Regions from separate parts of the Actinomadura kijaniata genome, predicted to be linked through region 2. Evidence: riboswitches for the same ligand, from Rfam matches in the RefSeq annotation. Region 2 holds a riboswitch; the other holds the start of a gene.
What was found. A riboswitch is a leader RNA that binds a small molecule or an ion and turns the genes downstream of it on or off. The one in region 2 is predicted to bind glycine.

Region 1 (9,315 bases), on a different contig from region 2:
TCTCCTGGGTGAGGCCGTCCGCCAGCCTGGCCGGGTTGTGCCAGAACCTCGCGGCCGCGACGGCCGCCGGGGCCTGCGGGGCCGGACCGTCGGAACGCAGGTAGACGTACTGCGGCAGGCGCTTGCGCCACAGCCCCACCGCCCGGTCGAACGCGGCCCGGTCGTCGAGGTGGACGGCGATGGCGGAGGCGGCGTTCAGGGTGGTGAGCTCGACGTTGCCGTTGACCTGCGGGTAGGGCCGGTCGACCAGCGGCAGGTACAGTCGCCGCAGGGTGTCGGCGAACCGCTGCTGCCCCGCCCAGCGCCCGTGCCCGTGCTTGATCAGCTCGGCGGCGCGGACGAAGTCCATGCCCGCCCGCGCGGCCTGGAGCGGGGCGCGCGCGCCGGTGTGCTCGCGCAGCCGCGCCGACCACGCGTCCATGATCGCCATGGCCTTGCGGGCGTGGCGCTCGTCGCGCGACAGGTACCAGCTCAGGGCGTGGACGTAGGCGGCGGTGGCGTCCCGGCGTTCGGCGGCGCACCCCCGGTCGGCGGAGCCGGGGACACCGCACGCCACGACGCCCTGGGCCCGGGGCCGCCAGGTCAGCGCCGCGAACTCGCTGCCGCGCAGGGCGGTGTAGGCGTTCCGCCACGGCTGCCGCCCCGCCCTGATCCTGGTCCGGGCCGCGTCCAGCTCGGCCGCCCCGGTGATCACCCCCGGGTGCTGGAAGGCGGGGGGCGGCCGGTGGGCGGGCGCGGGCGCGCCGGAGTCCCCGCCGCCCGCGTTCCCGGTCCCGAGCGTGGCCGCGACGACGGCCGCCGACGCGGCCACGGCGACGACCCCGCTCACCACGGTCGCCCGTACCCGCGTCCGCCGCCTCCTCCCCGCTCCCCCGGACGCCGCACCCTCACCCGAAGATCCGCCCCCACCCGGCGACACGCCCTCAAGCGCCGCCCCCTCACGGGACAGCGCCCCCTCACGAGATGAAGCCCCCTCACGGGGCGACGCACCCCCGTGGGACGGCGCACCATCCTGGAACGGCGTGCTCTCGTGGAGTGGCCTGTCTTCGTGTGGTGGTGTGCCGTGGTGGGGTGGGGCTGTTTGGGGGAACGGTCCATCCCCGCTGGGTGGCGTGCCCTCGGGGAGGGGCGTGTTCGCGGGGGGTAGCGCGTTCCGGCGGGGGCGTTCGGCTCCTTCCGGTGGTTCTGGTCGGGATGACGGTGGGGAACCGCGTCTCGCGGTCCGGGGGTTGGTGGTCTGGTCCGGCTTCCCGCCGGTGCCGTCGCTACGGTCTCCGCCCCGGGCGGCGCGGCGTCGGAGCGCGGCGACGACGATCGCGGTGACCACGATGGCCAGGACCCAGTTCCGGGCGCGGCCGAGCCTCATCGAATTTCCGTCTCCCTCACACGACCTCAGACCGGATCATGTAACCAGACGCGCGCGGCATCGCGTGGCGAACCGGCTCAGATCAGGGCGTTCCGTCGGCTGGTCGCAGGTCATCGGCGCTGCTAGATTGGCCTCAGCCGTTGATCCCGTGCGGGAGAGTGCCCTGGTCGCCAGTCAGGGACGCCGAAGGAGCAAATCCTCCCCGGAACCTCTCAGGCCCACGGACCGCGCGGACCAGGCGACCTCTGGAAAGCGGGGACCCGCCGGTCCCCCGCCGAAGGTGAAAGCCCCACGGGGTGAAGCTCTCAGGCGCCGATGACAGAGGGGGAGGCACCGACCACGCCCGGTGCGCGAGTGGGACGATTGTGCCTGCCTGCGCCCGCGACGAAGGAGCCGACCCGAATGTCCGCCGAGAACGCCCCGAAGAAGACGCCGCTGCACGACGTTCATGCCGAGCTCGGCGCGAACCTCGTGGATTTCGCGGGATACCTGATGCCGCTGCGGTACTCCAGCGAGACCGCCGAGCACAGGGCCGTCCGCACCGCCGCCGGGCTGTTCGACCTGTCCCACATGGGGGAGATCTTCGTCTCGGGCCCGCGGGCCGCCGCGGCCCTCGACCACGCGCTGGTCGGCAACATCTCGCCGATGGCCGTGGGCAAGGCCCGCTACACCATGATCTGCGCCCATGACGGCGGCGTGCTGGACGACCTGATCGTGTACCGGCTGGCCGACGAGACCTACCTGGTCGTCGCCAACGCCGCGAACGTCGCCGTCGTCCGCGAGGCCCTGGTCGAGCGGGCCGCCGGGTTCGAGGCCGCCGTGGAGGACCGCAGCGACTCCTACGCGCTGATCGCGCTGCAGGGGCCGGACGCGCAGGAGATCCTGAGCCGGTTCACCGACGCGCCGCTGCCCGGGCTGAAGTACTACGCGATCATGGCGGACGAGGTCGCCGGGATCGACGCGCTCATCGCCCGGACCGGCTACACCGGCGAGGACGGGTTCGAGCTCTTCGTGGACGCCGCCGACGCCGTCGCGCTCTGGCGGGCCCTGGCCGCGGTCGAGGGCGTGGTCCCCTGCGGCCTGTCGGCGCGCGACACCCTCCGCCTGGAGGCGGGCATGCCGCTGTACGGCAACGAGCTCACGGCCGAGACCACCCCGTTCGAGGCGGGGCTGGGCCGGGTCGTGAAGTTCGAGAAGGAGGGGGACTTCGTCGGCCGGTCCGCGCTGGAGGCGGCCGCGCAGACCCCCGCAGGCCGTAGGCTCGTGGGGCTGGTCGCGCGGGGGCGTCGCGCGCCCCGCAGGGGGTACGACGTCGTCACGTCCGACGGCACGCCGTGCGGGGTCGTGACCAGTGGCGCTCCGTCGCCCACACTGGGCAGGCCGATCGCCATGGCCTACCTCGACAGCGGTGTCGGGGAGACCGAGCTCGCGGTGGACGTCCGTGGCCGGCGCGAGCCGGTCGACGTGGTCGCCCTGCCGTTCTACAAGCGTTCCTGAGACCTGGAGAGAGAAACAATCGTGAGTGTTCCGGAGCAGCTCCGTTACAGCGAGGAGCACGAGTGGGTCGCCGGCCTCGACAACGAGGACGGCATCGTCACCATCGGCATCACCGCGCACGCCGCCGACTCGCTCGGCGAGATCGTCTTCATCGAGCTTCAGGCGAACGAGGGTGACACCGTCGAGTCCGGCGAGACCTTCGGCGAGGTGGAGTCCACCAAGTCGGTCTCCGACCTGTACGCCCCGGTCAACGGCGAGGTCGTCGCGGTCAACCAGGCCGTGATCGACGAGCCGAAGGTCATCAACGACGACCCCTACGGCGAGGGCTGGATCGTCAAGGTCCGCGTCAGCGAGGAGCCGGGCGACCTGCTGGACGCCGAGGCCTACGCCAAGCTGGTCGAGGAGGCCTGAGGGTGCAGCTCAACGACTCCCTCGCCGCCGCCGACCCCGAGGTCGCCAAGGCCATCGCCGACGAGCTGCACCGCCAGCAGTCGACCCTGGAGATGATCGCCTCCGAGAACTTCGCCCCCGTGGCGGTCCTGGAGGCCCAGGGCTCGGTGATGACCAACAAGTACGCCGAGGGGTACCCGGGCCGGCGGTACTACGGCGGCTGCGAGTACGTGGACGTCACCGAGCAGCTCGCCATCGACCGGGCCAAGGAGCTGTTCGGGGCCGAGCACGCCAACGTGCAGCCCCACTCGGGCGCGCAGGCCAACACGGCGGTGTACTTCGCGCTGCTCCAGCACGGCGACACCATCCTCGGCCTGGACCTGGCGCACGGCGGCCACCTCACCCACGGCATGCGGCTGAACTACTCGGGCAAGACGCTGAACGTGGTGCCCTACCACGTGCGCGCCGAGGACGGCCTGGTGGACATGGACGAGGTCGCCGCGCTGGCCGCCGAGCACCGGCCCAAGATGATCGTCGCGGGCTGGTCGGCGTACCCGCGGCAGCTCGACTTCGCGGCGTTCCGGGAGATCGCCGACTCGGTCGGGGCGCTGCTGATGGTGGACATGGCCCACTTCGCGGGCCTGGTCGCGGCGGGGCTGCACCCGTCGCCCGTGCCGCACGCCGACATCGTCACCACGACCACGCACAAGACCCTCGGCGGTCCGCGCGGCGGTCTGATCCTGGCGAAGGAGGAGTACGGCAAGAAGATCAACTCTGCCGTCTTCCCGGGCATGCAGGGCGGTCCGCTGGAGCACGTCATCGCGGCCAAGGCCGTGGCGCTGAGGTTCGCGGCGTCCGAGGAGTTCAGGGACCGGCAGCAGCGGACCCTGGACGGCGCGCGGATCCTGGCCGAGCGGCTGCTGGCCGAGGACGCCGCCAAGGCGGGCGTGAAGGTGCTGACCGGCGGCACCGACGTGCACCTGGTCCTGGTGGACCTGGTGGACTCGGAGCTGACCGGGCGCGACGCCGAGGACCGCCTGCACGAGATCGGCATCACGGTCAACCGCAACGCGGTGCCCAACGACCCGCGCCCCCCGATGGTCACCTCCGGCCTGCGGATCGGCACCCCGGCCCTGGCCACCCGCGGCTTCCGGGACGAGGACTTCGCCGAGGTCGCCGACATCATCGCGCTGGCCCTGCAGCCGTCGTTCGACAAGGACGCGCTGGCGGGCCGTGTGCGGGCGCTGGCCGACCGGCACCCGCTGTATCCCCACCTGTAACTCCCCGGCCCCCTCCGCGTGATCCGCGCCCGCGCGGGCATACGGAGGGGGCTCGCTACAACGAGGTAGCACCCATGGCTATCAGTGTTTTCGACCTCTTCAAGATCGGCATCGGCCCGTCGTCGTCCCACACGGGCGGTCCGATGGCGGCGGCGCACCGCTTCGCGCGGGGCCTGCACGATGACGGCCTGCTGGAGAAGACGGCCTCCGTCCGGGCGGTCCTGTACGGCTCGCTCGGCCTGACCGGCAAGGGCCACGGCTCCGACAAGGCCGTGATGCTCGGGCTGGAGGGCGACAAGCCGGAGCTGGTGGACGTGGACGCGGTCGACGCCCGCCTGGCGAGGATCCGCGAGACGGAGCGGCTGACGGTCTTCGGCGAGGTGGAGGTCCCGTTCGTCGTCGGGGAGCACCTCGTCTTCGAGCGCAAGCAGTCGCTGCCGGGGCACCCGAACGGGATGCGCTTCGCGGCGTTCGACGCCGACGGCAACGAGCTGCGCTCCAAGGTCTACTACTCGGTGGGCGGCGGTTTCGTCGTCGACGAGAACGCCACCGGCGCCGACCGCATCAAGGCCGACGACACCGAGCTGCCGCACCGCTTCGACACGGCCGCCGAGCTGCTGGAGCGCTGCCGCGAGACGGGCCTGTCGATCTCCGGCCTGATGATGGAGAACGAGCAGGCGTTCGGCCGCACCGAGCGGGAGATCCGCGACGGCCTGGTCGAGCTGTGGCAGGTCATGCGGTCCTGCGTGCAGCGCGGCTGCACCCGCGAGGGCCTGCTGCCGGGCGGGCTGAAGGTCCGGCGCCGCGCTCCCCAGCTGCACCGCCAGCTGTCGTCGGAGTCCCCGAGCGACCCGCTCCACGCGATGGACTGGGTGACGCTGTTCGCGCTGGCGGTGAACGAGGAGAACGCCGCGGGCGGCCGGATCGTGACGGCCCCCACCAACGGCGCGGCGGGCATCATCCCGGCGGTCCTGCACTACTACGACAGGTTCGTCCCCGGCGCCGACGACGAGGGCGTGGTGCGCTTCCTGCTGACGGCGGGCGCGATCGGCGTCCTGTTCAAGCAGAACGCCTCCATCTCCGGCGCCGAGGTCGGCTGCCAGGGCGAGGTCGGGTCGGCCTGCTCGATGGCGGCGGCGGGCCTGACGGAGGTCCTGGGCGGCACCCCCGAGCAGGTGGAGAACGCCGCCGAGATCGGCATCGAGCACAACCTGGGCCTGACCTGCGACCCGGTGGGCGGGCTGGTGCAGGTCCCGTGCATCGAGCGCAACGCGGTGGGCGCGATCAAGGCGATCAGCGCCACCCGCATCGCCCTGCGCGGCGACGGCCGCCACTTCGTGTCCCTGGACAAGGCGATCAAGACCATGCGGGACACCGGGCGCGACATGCTCGACAAGTACAAGGAGACGTCCCGGGGCGGCCTGGCCGTCAACGTCATCGAGTGCTGAGGGGGCCCGCCGTTCCGGTGGGCCGTCAGGCGCGGGTGAGCGACAGGGTGCGGAGGCACTCGCCGCACTCGTGGACGAGGGTGAGCGTGTAGGCGGGTCCGGCGGGGTCGCCGGCGAGCAGCGCGGCCACGAGCAGCACCGCCTCGTCCAGGTCCAGTCCCCCGGCCACCACGGGGCCGGGGGCCTCCCGCACGACCACCCCGTCCCGGCGCACGGGCAGGGCGTGCTCGACGCACGGTTCGCGCAGGTCGGGCGCCAGGGTGAGGGTGAGGTCGGGAACGGAGGGACCACTGCCGGTGGTCACCGGGCGGCTCCCTTCGGCAGGCGACGTCGGAGGCGGACCCGCCGTCCCCTCCGGGGGCGGCGGGTCCGCTCGCATGTTGTTCGCCGTTCCGCCGCCGTTCCTTCCACCGGGTGCGTCGCGACGGTGGATCCGGGAACGAGCGGACTGCCGCCGGTCATCACCGGGCAGCTCCCTTCGGCAGGCGACATGGGAGGCGAGCCCGCCGTCCCGGCCGGGACCGCGTTCCCCCTTACCTGTTCTTGTCGGTTCGCCCTCTTTTCTTTCACCGCGCCCCGATGATCGTCCGGTGTCGAAGTGATCAAGGTTGTGTTCGGGGGGTGGCCGCGGGGGCCGCGGGCGGTTTGGTTGGAGGCATGGAGGGTGTCTTCGGAGACGACTGGGTGCACTTCTTCGGGGAGCTGCTCGACCGCGGCAGCGACTCGGAGACGGATCTGATCTGGCGGCTGCTCGACGTGGAGCCCGGCATGGAGGTCCTCGACCTCGGGTGCGGGTACGGGCGGATCGCCAACCATCTCGCCGGGCGCGGGTGCCGGGTCACGGGGCTGGACGTGGTGCCGGCCCTCCTGGACCGGGCGCGCCGGGACGCCCGCGAGCAGGGGCTCGACGTGGCCTATGTCGAGGGCGACATGCGGAACCTGGAGTGGACCGGACGGTTCGACCGGGTGGTCTGCTGGTTCACGACGTTCGGCTACTTCGACGACGAGGGCAACCGGCGCGTGCTGCGGGAGGTGGCGCGGGCGCTGCGGCCGGGCGGGCGGCTCCTGCTGGAGACGATGAACCGGGACTGGCTGCTCGGGCGGTTCCAGCACGCGAGCGTGGTGGAGCGGGACGGGGACCGCATCGTGGACCGGCACCGGTGGGAGCCGCTGACCGGGCGCCTGGTGACCGAGCGGACCCTGATCCGCGACGGGCGCGTGAAGGAGCTGGAGTACTTCCTGCGGCTGTTCCCCTTCACCGAGCTGCGGGACTGGCTGCTGGAGGCGGGCTTCACCGCGGTCGACGGGTTGGACGAGGGCGGCGACCCGCTGACGCTGGAGAGCAGCCGGATGATCGTCGTCGCGACGCGGTAGCGCCGGGAGGGGTCCGTTCGGAGCGGAAGGAACGAAGGAGGGGAGACCGTGCGCTCCCCTCCATTTTCAACTTATAGCGCGACCGGGGGCTTGCGGCAAGACCCGGGGCATGGCGCACAATCTCCAGCCGAAGCCGGGACCTGCGGGGACCGGGGGCTCGCGAGGGACGTGCGCCCCCACCGGCGAACGGGGGGATTCCATGATCGACGTGATCGTCGCCGGGGGCGGGCCGACCGGGTTGACGCTGGCGAGCGAGCTGCGGCTGCACGGCGTGCGCGTGGTCGTGCTGGAGAGGCTGGCCGAGCCGACCGGGCAGTCCCGGGGGCAGGGCCTGCACGCGCGCAGCGTCGAGCTGATGGACCAGCGCGGCCTGCTGGACCGGTTCCTCGCGGTCAGCAGGAAGTTCCAGGTGGGCGGCCTGTTCGGCGGCGTCATCAAGCCGTGGCCGGGCGGTCTGGACACGGCGCACCCGTACGGCCTCGCCGTACCGCAGCCGGTCACCGAACGGCTCCTCAACGAGCGCGCCCTCGAACTCGGCGCCGAGATCCGGCGCGGAAGCGAGCTGGTCGGGCTGAGCCAGGACGAGCACGGGGTGACCGCCGGGCTGGCCGACGGCACCGAGCTGCGCTCGCGCTACCTGGTCGGCTGCGACGGCGGCCGCAGCACGGTGCGCGGGCTGCTCGGCGTCGGCTTCCCCGGCGAGCCCTCCCGGGTCGAGACGCTGCTGGGCGTGATGGAGGCGACCGAGGACCCGGAGACGGTCGCCGCCGTCGTCGAGGAGGTCCACAGGACCCAGCCGCGGTTCGGCGCCACTCCCCTGGGGGACGGGGTGTACCGCGTCGTCGTGCCCGCCGAGGGGGTGGCCGAGGACCGCGCGGCCGCGCCGACCATCGAGGAGTTCCGGCGGCGGCTGCGGGCCGTCGCGGGCACCGACTTCGGCGTGCACTCGCCGCGCTGGCTGTCCCGGTTCGGCGACGCCACCCGGCAGGCCGAGCGCTACCGGGTCGGCCGGGCGCTGCTGGCCGGCGACGCGGCGCACGTCCACCCGCCGACCGGCGGGCAGGGGCTCAACCTCGGCGTCCAGGACGCGTTCAACCTCGGCTGGAAGCTGGCCGCCGAGGTCAACGGCTGGGCGCCGGAGGGGCTGCTGGACAGCTACCACGCCGAACGGCACCCGGTGGGCGCCCGCGTGCTGGACAACAGCCGCGCGCAGATGGCGCTGCTGGGGTCCGATCCGGGCGCGACCGCGCTGCGGGGGCTGTTCTCGACGCTGATGGACTTCGAGGAGGTGAACCGGTACGTGACCGGGATGATCACCGCGGTCGCGGTCCGCTACGACCTCGGCGAGGGCCACGAGCTGCTCGGCCGGCGGCTGCGGGACGTGCGGCTGGAGCGGGGGCGCCTGTACGAGCTGACGCACGGCGGCCGCGGGCTGCTGCTCGACCGGACCGGCCGGCTCTCGGTGGAGGGCTGGGCGGACCGGGTCGACCACGTCGTCGACGCCTGCGAGGAGCTGGACGTGCCCGCGGTGCTGCTGCGGCCGGACGGCCACGTGGCGTGGGCCGGCGCGGACCAGCGGGACCTGCTCGCCCATCTGCCCCGGTGGTTCGGCGCCGCCGCCGGCTGAGCGCGGACCGGCCGCCCCGGCGGGCGACGGGAGCCGCCGCGGCTCGGCGCGCGGCGGCTCCACGGCGGGGACGGGGCGTCCCCTAGTAGCCGATCTGCTCCACCTCGCCGCGGTGGAACGGCTCCCCCTTCATCAGGAGGTCGGCGAGCGTGTCCGCCATCGGCACCCCGAGGTCGTTCTCCATCCAGAGGAACTGGCCGCACGGGTTGCTTTCGAGGAAGACGTACTCGCCCTCGGGCGTGACGATGAAGTCCAGCGCCCCGTACACGATCCCGAGCTCGTCCATCAGGACCTGGACCTGCTTGACGAGTTCCTCCGGGAGCGGCTGGTAGT
Region 2 (9,315 bases):
CGCACCCTGGTCGCCGCCGACGCCGCCGCCCCCGGCCCGCAGGTCCGCCTGACCCGCCGCCAGCTGCTCGACGGCGCCGGGATCGACGAGGCGCTGCTGGCCCAGCTGGAGGAGTACGGGCTGGTCGGCCGCAACGGCACGCACTACGACGGCGAGGCGCTGACGGTCGCCCGGACCGCCGCCGCGCTGGGGGAGTTCGGGTTCGAGGCCCGGCACCTGCGCGCCGTCAAGGCCGCCGCCGACCGGCAGGTCGGCCTGGTCGAGCAGGTCGTCGCGCCGCAGCTGCGCCGGCGCAGCCCCGGCGCGCACGAGCAGGCCGCCGACACCGCCCGGCGCATCGCCGACCTGGCCGTACGGCTGCACGCGGCCCTGGTCGCCACCGGTCTGCGGGAAAGCCTCGACCCCTGATCATGGGCCGGGCAAAGGATTTTGCCACCCCGCCGACCGGACGCGGCGACGGTCACCGGGTGTACGTTGGCTACAGGGGTCGGTCAGGCGACGATCCGGGCCACGTGGTGATCGAGACTTCGAGGACCAGCAGGGAGCCGCTGTGAAGCAGATGGAGGTCGTCGGCGTCCGGGTCGAGATGCCCTCCAACCAGCCGATCGTCCTGTTGAAGGAGAGCGACGGGGACCGCTACCTGCCCATCTGGATCGGGGCGGTGGAGGCCACCGCGATCGCCTTCGCCCAGCAGGGGGTGCTGCCGGCGCGGCCGCTCACCCACGATCTGTTCCGGGACGTCCTGGACGCCCTGAGCGTCCAGTTGCGCACGGTGAACATCACCGCGCTGCGCGAGGGCATCTTCTTCGCCGATCTGGTGTTCTCCAACGGGGTCGAGGTCAGCGCCCGCCCGTCGGACTCGATCGCGCTGGCGCTGCGCACCGGCGCCACGATCTTCGCCAGCGAGGACGTGCTGGAGGAGGCCGGGGTCGCGATCCCCGACGAGCAGGAGGACGAGGTGGAGAAGTTCCGCGAGTTCCTCAACACCATCACCCCCGAGGACTTCGGCCGCGCGGGCTGAGCCGCCCGCCGCCACACGGCCCATCCACGGCCCATCCACGGCCGCCCCCGGGCGGCGTGCCCGTGATATCCCGGGGACGCTCCGTGGCGCGCCGCAGCTCCCGTTGCCGCCCTCCTGTGCCGTTCTGCACGTTTATGCCCTTGGACGAGTGTTCTTGCATCGCGGCGATCGAGCCGTTTCCGCCCCGGGCGTAACGGGGTAGGAGTTCCAGGAGAGCGAAGGTGTGCAGTTTGCCCACGTGAAGCCGGTTCATCCGGGCATGCGACGCGCCGACGACGAACGTTGACCACACCCTGACCGGCACCTACCGTGCTGGTGGAACACCCGTGGTGCAATTCGTCAAACCCCCTTGACGGAACACAACGGGCTGATAGAAGCCGGAGGTCCGCGTGGCGGTGAGCAGCGGCGAGGGCAAGGCGACCCCCGACAGGCATGTGGCGTCGCAGCGCGCCGGAGAGCAGGGCCTGCTCTTCGAGACGCAGGTGTCGGCGCCGCCGGAGGACGTCGGTTACCGGGGCCCCACGGCGTGCGCCGCGGCGGGAATCACCTACCGCCAGCTCGACTACTGGGCCCGCACGGGCCTGGTGACGCCCAGCGTCCGGCCCGCGCACGGGTCGGGCAGCCAGCGCCTGTACAGCTTCCGCGACATCCTGGTGCTCAAGGTCGTCAAACGGCTGCTGGACACCGGGGTCTCGCTCCAGCAGATCCGCACGGCCGTGACGCACCTGCGCGACCGCGGCGTGCAGGACCTGGCCCGCATCACGCTGATGAGCGACGGCGTGAGCGTGTACGAGTGCACCTCCGCCGACGAGGTCGTCGATCTGGTGCAGGGCGGTCAGGGCGTGTTCGGGATCGCTCTGGGACGGGTGTGGCAGGAGGTGGAGGGCACCCTGGCCGAGCTTCCGGCCGAACGCGCCGAGCCCGACGCCATGGGCCCTACCGAACACCCCCACGACGAACTGGCCCACCGGCGCCGGGCACGTAGGACCGGCTGAGCCCTGCCCGGAACCGGCCCCGCCGGGGCCCGGCCGGCCCGGTCAGATCGCCTTCTTCCGCTGGAGGTAGGTGAAGGCGCCCCAGCCCGGCAGGACCGGCAGCCAGAACGTCAGCAGCCGGAACAGCAGCACCGCCGAGGCGGCCGTCTCGGCGGGCAGCCCCGAGATCGTCAGCGCCAGCGCCAGCGACGCCTCCACGGCCCCCAGGCCGCCCGGCGTGGGGGCGGCCGACCCGACCGCGTTGGCGGTCAGGAACACCACCGCCACGGCCGTCCAGGGCAGCTCCCCGCCGAACGCGCGGATCGAGGCGTCCAGGCACACCACGAACCCGACGGTCAGCAGGATCGTGCCGCCGAACCCGGTGAGCATCTTGCCCGGCGACTGCAGCACGTCCACCAGGCGCGGCACCACCCCGGAGAACATGTCGCGCAGCCGCCCGGCCACCAGCCGCCGCACGCGGGGGACGGCCAGGGCCACGCTGGCGACCACGGCGAGGGCCAGCAGCGCGATGACGACCGTGCGGGACGGGGCCAGGTCGCGGGTGGCGTTGGCGGCCGACCCGGTCAGGAACCCGAACATGATCAGCAGCAGGATGTGGATGACCATCCCGGCGAGCTGGGAGGCGCCGACGCTGGCGACCGCCGGGCCCGGCCGCACCCCGGAGCGCTGGAGGTAGCGGGTGTTGAGCGCCACGCCGGTGACGGCGGCCGGGGCCACCAGCTTCACGAACGACGCGGCGAGCTGCACCAGCACCGTGCGCCACAGCGACAGCCGCTCGGGCACGAACCCCATCACCATCCACGCCGCCGCCGGGTACGTCGCGGCCGCCGCCGCCAGGCCGACCAGCGCCCACCACCAGTTGGCGGTGGCCAGCAGGTGGGGCAGGTCAACGCTGCCCAGCTGTGGCACGACGATGTAGGCGGCGGCGGTCAGCGCGACGATGCTGAAGATCGTCCGGGGGCGGAACCGCTCCAGCCGGATCGGCGGGGCCTCGCTCTCGGGCTCCAGCCGCAGGATCTGCTCGCGGATGCGGGTCAGCAGCTCCTTGTCGTGCCGCACGGCGCTGCGGGTGCCCCGCGACAGCGCGACCCGCTGGAGCAGCGGCACGGCCGAGGCCAGGGCCTTCTCGCCCAGCACGCCCGAGGCGGTGCGCACGGCCCGCTCCGGGCCGACCCGCAGCGCCAGGGTGGTCAGCAGCTGCGCCAGGTCCAGCCGCAGCAGCAGGTCACCGGCGGCGATCTCGCCCGCGCCCAGCTCCACCAGGTGGGGGCGGCCCTCGTCGTCGACGAGGATCGCGTCGCCCTCCAGCCGCCGGTGCGCCAGCCGCGCCGCCTGCAACCGCCGGAACTGCCGCCACACGTCGGTCAGCAGCGCGTCGGTGAGCTCCTCGTCGGGGACGTCGTCCAGCCGCCGCCCGGGGACGTGCGCGTAGGCCAGCAGCGCCGCCTCGGTGCCGACCTCCGCCGTGGCGACCAGCCGGGGCGTGCGGACCCCCGAGGCGGTCACGGCGTAGGACATCAGGGACTCCTGCTCCAGGGAGCGGCGCAGCGACCGCAGCGCCCGCCGGGGCGCGCCGCTGCGCAGCCGCGCGAGCCGCCACAGCCGGTAGGGCAGCCCGGCGGTCTGCAGGTCCCGGTCCAGGACGTGGACCCGCAGCTGCCACTCGCCGCACGGCAGGGCCGGGCCGGTGGCGTCGGCGGGTGAGGCGTCGGCGGGGGAACCGTCGGGGTCGCGCGCGACGCCGACCAGGTAGCAGCGGGGCTCGTCGGCGGGGGCCGGGACCCGCTCGGCGCGCGCCGGCCGCAGCCCCAGGCGTTCCAGCGCGCCCAGCACGGCGGCGCCGGGCGGGCGGGTGTTGGGGGCGCCGACCGCGTACAGGGTGCCGTGGCCGATGGCGCGGCCGAGGAAGTAGGTGGCGGTCAGCGCCGCGACCGAGGCGTAGGCGGCGGTCAGGCCGGTCAGCGCCGCCAGCCCGATCATCAGCCAGGCGGCGGTCTGCCAGCGGGTCCGCCCGGCCATCCCGACCGCCGTCACGAACGCGATCACCGGGGTGATGTCGGTGTGCAGCGGGGCGGTGCCGGTGCCGCCCCAGATCAGCGAGTCCAGCACGCCGCCGGGCGCGGCCGGGATCTCCCAGCCGTCCAGCAGCACCGTCAGCGCGAACGCGATCGTGGCGGCCAGCAGCGCGACCGCGACGCGCTGGCCGTCGCGGTGCAGCAGCCGTTCCACCGCGAACGCCACCGGCACCGCCAGCACGCCGAAGCTGGAGGCCAGGGTCGCCAGCGCCAGCAGGGCGTGCGGGGCGTGCGCGGTGCCCTCGGTGATGTCGGTCTGGATCCCGCGCGTGGTCTGCTGGGCGAACGACACCAGCAGGATCACCGCGGCCAGGCCCAGCAGGGAGGCGGCGAAGCGGAACGCGTCGCTGGAGCGGCGCACCCGGTTGGGGCGGGCGGGCTCGTCGACGGTCACGGCCGCCGTGGCCGCCGTGCCGGGGTCGGACCGCGTCGCCCGCTCGGTCCTCTCGTCGTGGGTCTGCGTCACCGCGCACCGCCGTCCGGACAGGTCACCGTGATCAGCGTCGCAGAACGGAGGCGGCCCCGTCGAGGGCGGTTCGCGTCGACCTGACCGTGCGCATGCTCCAAACCCAGCCCCCATGCCCTTCCGCCTCGCGGCCCCGCCCCTGGCCACGGCCGGTCCCCGTCTTCCTGAGCTGTGCATATCGTACTTGCGGGGCCTCCGCGGGCGACTCCGGGTCGGGGGAGCGCGGTACGCGGGCCTCCCGGGTAGATCGCGGGGACGATCCGTTGGATAGAGTTCACTCCAAGGACAGCCGTCGACCCCGTGCGGGAGAGATCCCACGCGGCCAGCGTGGGGCGCCGAAGGGGCAACCCTCCCCGGAACCTCTCAGGCAAAAGGACCGCTCGGGCGAGGCACCTCTGGAAAGCAGGCGTGACTTCCCCCGGCGGGGAAGGGGCGGCTCACCGAAGGGGAAACCCCGCTCCGGCGGGTGAAGCTCTCAGGTGCCCATGACAGAGGGGGAGACCGGCCACCGGCCCAGCCAGGGCCGTTGGCGGCCCTGAGCGACCCCAGCAGCCAGGAGGCTCCCCAATGACCGCCCAGTACTTCGCCCCGGTGGCATCGCCGCAGCAGGCCCGGGAGCAGTTCGCCGACCGGCACATCGGGCCGTCCCCCGACGACCAGGCCCGGATGCTGGCCGCGATCGGCTACGCCTCCGCCGAGGCGCTCGTGGACGACGCCGTCCCGGCCGCCATCCGCACCGACCGGCCGCTGGAGCTGCCGCCGGCGCTGAGCGAGCCGGCCGCCCTGGCCCGGCTGCGCGAGCTGGCCGCCAAGAACAAGGTGTACACCTCCATGATCGGCCTGGGCTACCACGGCACGATCACCCCGGGCGTCATCCTGCGCAACGTCCTGGAGAACCCGGGCTGGTACACCGCCTACACGCCCTACCAGCCGGAGATCTCCCAGGGCCGCCTGGAGGCCCTGCTGAACTTCCAGACCGTGGTGGCCGACCTGACCGGCCTGCCGGTCGCCAACGCCTCCATGCTCGACGAGGGCACCGCCGCCGCCGAGGCGATGACCCTCGCCCACCGGGTGTCGCGGCGCAAGGAGCCCGGCGCCTTCCTGGTCGACGCCGACGCCCTGCCGCAGACGATCGAGGTCGTGCGCACCCGCGCCGTCCCGCTGGGCATCGAGGTCGTCACCGCCGACCTGTCCGGCGGCCTGCCCGAGGGCGACTTCTTCGGCGTGCTGCTCCAGTACCCCGGCGCGTCCGGCGCGGTCCGCGACCTGGAGCCGGTCGCCGCGCAGGCCCACGAGCGGGGCGCGCAGGTCGTCGTCGCCGCCGACCTGCTGGCGCTGACGCTGCTGCGCCCGCCGGGCGAGTTCGGCGCCGACATCGTCGTCGGCTCCTCCCAGCGGTTCGGCGTCCCCTACGGTTTCGGCGGCCCGCACGCCGGCTACATGGCCGTCCGCGAGGGCATCCAGCGCCAGCTGCCCGGCCGCCTGGTCGGCGTGTCGGTCGACGCCGACGGCGCCACCGCCTACCGCCTGGCCCTGCAGACCCGCGAGCAGCACATCCGCCGCGAGAAGGCCACCAGCAACATCTGCACCGCCCAGGTGCTGCTGGCCGTCATGGCGAGCATGTACGCCGTCTACCACGGCCCCGAGGGCCTGGCCGCCATCGCCCAGCGCACCCACGCCCGCGCCGCCGAACTGGCCGCCGCGCTGCGCGCCGGGGGCGTGGAGGTCGTGCACGGCTCGTTCTTCGACACCGTGCTGGCCCGCGTGCCCGGCCGCGCCGACGAGGTCGTGCGGGCCGCCCTGGAGCGCGGCGTCAACCTGCGGCGCCAGGACGCCGACCACGTCGCGGTCGCCTGCGACGAGACCACGCTGCCCGAGCACGTCACCGCCGTGCTGGCCGCGTTCGGGATCGAGAGCGCCGGGACCGCCGAGGTCGCGCCGGCGTTCCCCGAGGCGCTGCGCCGCCAGAGCCCGTACCTGAACCACCCGGTGTTCCACCAGCACCGCTCCGAGACCGCGATGCTGCGGTACCTGCGCCGGCTCCAGGACAAGGACATCGCGCTGGACCGGTCGATGATCCCGCTGGGCTCCTGCACGATGAAGCTGAACGCCACCACGGAGATGGAGCCCGTCACCTGGCCGGAGTTCGCGAACATCCACCCGTTCGCGCCGATCGACCAGGCCCAGGGGTACGTCGAGCTGATCGAGGAGCTGGAGTCGGCGCTGGCCGAGATCACCGGCTACGCCAAGGTGTCGGTCCAGCCCAACGCCGGATCCCAGGGCGAGCTGGCCGGCCTGCTGGCGATCCGCGGCTACCACGCCTCGCGCGGCGAGGGGCACCGGAACATCTGCCTGATCCCGTCGTCGGCGCACGGCACCAACGCCGCCAGCGCCGTGATGGCCGGGATGAAGGTCGTGGTCGTCAAGTGCGACGACCACGGCAACATCGACATCGCCGACCTGCACGCCAAGATCGGCAAGCACGGCGCCGACCTCGCCGCGATCATGGTGACGTACCCGTCCACGCACGGCGTGTTCGAGGAGACCATCACCGAGGTCTGCGAGGCCGTGCACGCCGCGGGCGGCCAGGTCTACGTCGACGGCGCCAACCTCAACGCCCTGGTCGGCCTGGCCCGGCCCGGCGAGTTCGGCTCCGACGTGTCGCACCTGAACCTGCACAAGACCTTCTGCATCCCGCACGGCGGCGGCGGCCCCGGCGTCGGCCCGGTCGGCGTCCGCGAGCACCTGGTGCCGTTCCTGCCCAACCACCCGCTGCGGCCGGAGGCCGGCCCGCGCGAGACCGGCGTCGGCCCGATCTCGGCGGCCCCGTGGGGCTCGGCGGGCATCCTGCCGATCTCCTGGGCCTACATCGCGATGATGGGCCCCGACGGTCTGCGCGCCGCCACCGAGGCCGCGATCATCGGTGCCAACTACCTGGCGGCCCGGCTCGCCCCGCACTACCCGATCCTCTACACCGGCCGCAACGGCCTGGTCGCGCACGAGTGCATCGCCGACCTCCGCAAGATCACCAAGGAGACGGGGATCACCGCCGAGGACGTCGCCAAGCGGCTGATCGACTACGGCTTCCACGCGCCGACCCTGTCGTTCCCGGTCGCGGGCACCCTGATGATCGAGCCGACCGAGTCGGAGGACCTGGCCGAGCTGGACCGGTTCGTCGACGCCATGGTCGAGATCCGCCGGGAGATCCAGCGGGTCGCCGACGGCTCCCACGACCGCGAGGACAACCCGCTGAAGCACGCCCCGCACACCGCGGCGGCCCTGCTGGACGAGGACTGGAAGCACGCCTACTCCCGGCAGGAGGCGGCCTACCCGCTGCCGTCGCTGCGGGAGGGCAAGTACTGGCCGCCGGTGCGCCGGATCGACCAGGCCTACGGCGACCGCAACCTGGTGTGCTCCTGCCCGCCGCCGGAGGCGTTCGAGGACTGAGCCCCCAGGGGGGCCCGCGACGTCCTGCGGTAACGCCCCGGCGCGACCCCGAACTCGCGCTTGAAGGCGTTGGCGAAGGCGAACTCCGACCCGTACCCGACCCGCTCGGCCACCCGGACGAGCGGGTCGTCGCCTTCCTCCAGCAGCCGCGCCGCCGTGGTCATCCGCCACCAGGTCAGGTACGCCAGCGGCGGGCGGCCGACCAGCGCGGTGAAGCGCCGCGCGAACGCCGCCCGCGACATCCCCGCCACCGCGCCCAGCCCGGCGATCGTCCAGGACCGGGCCGGGTCCCGGTGCAGCGCGTCCAGCGCGGCCGTCACGCCCCGGTCCGCCAGCGCCGCCGCCCACCCCGACACCGGGACGTGCGCGGGCCGGTCGGCGAACCAGGCCCGCAGGATGTACATCAGCAGCGTGTCCAGCAGCGCGGGCACGACCGCGTCGACGCCGGGGCGCGGGTCGGTCAGCTCGGCGCCCAGCAGCTCCACGGCGGCGCGGACCCGGGTGTGCCGCCCGGCCCGGGCGGGCAGGTGCACGATCTCCGGCAGGTCCAGCAGCAGCGGGTGGGCGCGGCGCGGGTCGAGCCGGTAGGCCCCGCACAGCGTCACGGCGGCCGGCTCGCCCGGCCCGTCCGGGGGAGCGGCGTAGCGGGGGAGGGCGTCGTCGGGCAGGCACGCCCGCGCCGTCAGCGGGGTGCCGGGGGAGTCGGCCAGGGCGTGCGCCCCGCCGTGCGGGAAGAACACCACGTCCCCGGCCCCGAGCGCGACCGGCGGGCCGTCCTCGGGCCGCAGCCAGCACGAGCCCTGCAGCACCACCTGGAATCCCGCCGCCCCGGGGACCTCCCCGAACCGCTGCCCGAAGGGCGCGTGCCAGGCGACGCGCGCCGACCGCGGTTCCCCCGTGCGCGTCACCGCGACCACGTCGCTGAGCACGTCCACGCCCGCACTCTAACGCCGTGTGCCCCGGTGAGACGGGCGCGTAGGAAAACGAGACGAGACGGCATGGAACGTCCGGAAGGTCCGTTCCTAGGCTGGAACCAAGCAAAAGATCTACTTTGTAAAGGATCCGGCCATGACGACCGTGCCCACCATGAACGCCGCGCTCGTGACCGCGTTCGGCGACCCGTCCGTGATCACCTACACCCGCGTGCCCCGCCCGGTCCCGGGCCCGGGCCGGGTGCTGGTCCGCGTCGCGGCGACCTCCTACAACCCCTCCGACGTCGGCCTGCGGTCCGGCGCGCTGCGCGGCGTCCTGCCCGTCGAGCCGCCGTTCGTGCTCGGCACCGACGTCTCCGGGACGGTCGCCGCCACCGGG

Region 1: another riboswitch for glycine. It lies ahead of gcvT (glycine cleavage system aminomethyltransferase GcvT); the one in region 2 lies ahead of gcvP (aminomethyl-transferring glycine dehydrogenase).

What each region holds. Positions count from the first base shown of each region.
Region 1 is NZ_JACJIA010000003.1:424,867-434,181, forward strand. Features, by position in the region: gene HNR61_RS14045 (alginate lyase family protein) at 1-829, opposite strand, end outside; glycine riboswitch at 1,508-1,604, shown strand; glycine riboswitch at 1,609-1,691, shown strand; gene gcvT (glycine cleavage system aminomethyltransferase GcvT) at 1,769-2,863, shown strand; gene gcvH (glycine cleavage system protein GcvH) at 2,885-3,274, shown strand; gene glyA (serine hydroxymethyltransferase) at 3,277-4,533, shown strand; gene HNR61_RS14065 (L-serine ammonia-lyase) at 4,608-5,981, shown strand; gene HNR61_RS14070 (hypothetical protein) at 6,007-6,285, opposite strand; gene HNR61_RS14075 (SAM-dependent methyltransferase) at 6,639-7,355, shown strand; gene rox (rifampin monooxygenase) at 7,555-8,982, shown strand; gene HNR61_RS14085 (MvdC/MvdD family ATP grasp protein) at 9,065-9,315, opposite strand, start outside.
Region 2 is NZ_JACJIA010000005.1:468,696-478,010, forward strand. Features, by position in the region: gene ftsR (transcriptional regulator FtsR) at 1-408, shown strand, start outside; gene HNR61_RS21970 (bifunctional nuclease family protein) at 551-1,021, shown strand; gene HNR61_RS21975 (MerR family transcriptional regulator) at 1,411-2,016, shown strand; gene HNR61_RS49315 (flippase-like domain-containing protein) at 2,059-4,557, opposite strand; glycine riboswitch at 4,851-4,946, shown strand; glycine riboswitch at 4,947-5,059, shown strand; gene gcvP (aminomethyl-transferring glycine dehydrogenase) at 5,125-8,004, shown strand; gene HNR61_RS21990 (AraC family transcriptional regulator) at 7,947-8,939, opposite strand; gene HNR61_RS21995 (NADP-dependent oxidoreductase) at 9,073-9,315, shown strand, end outside.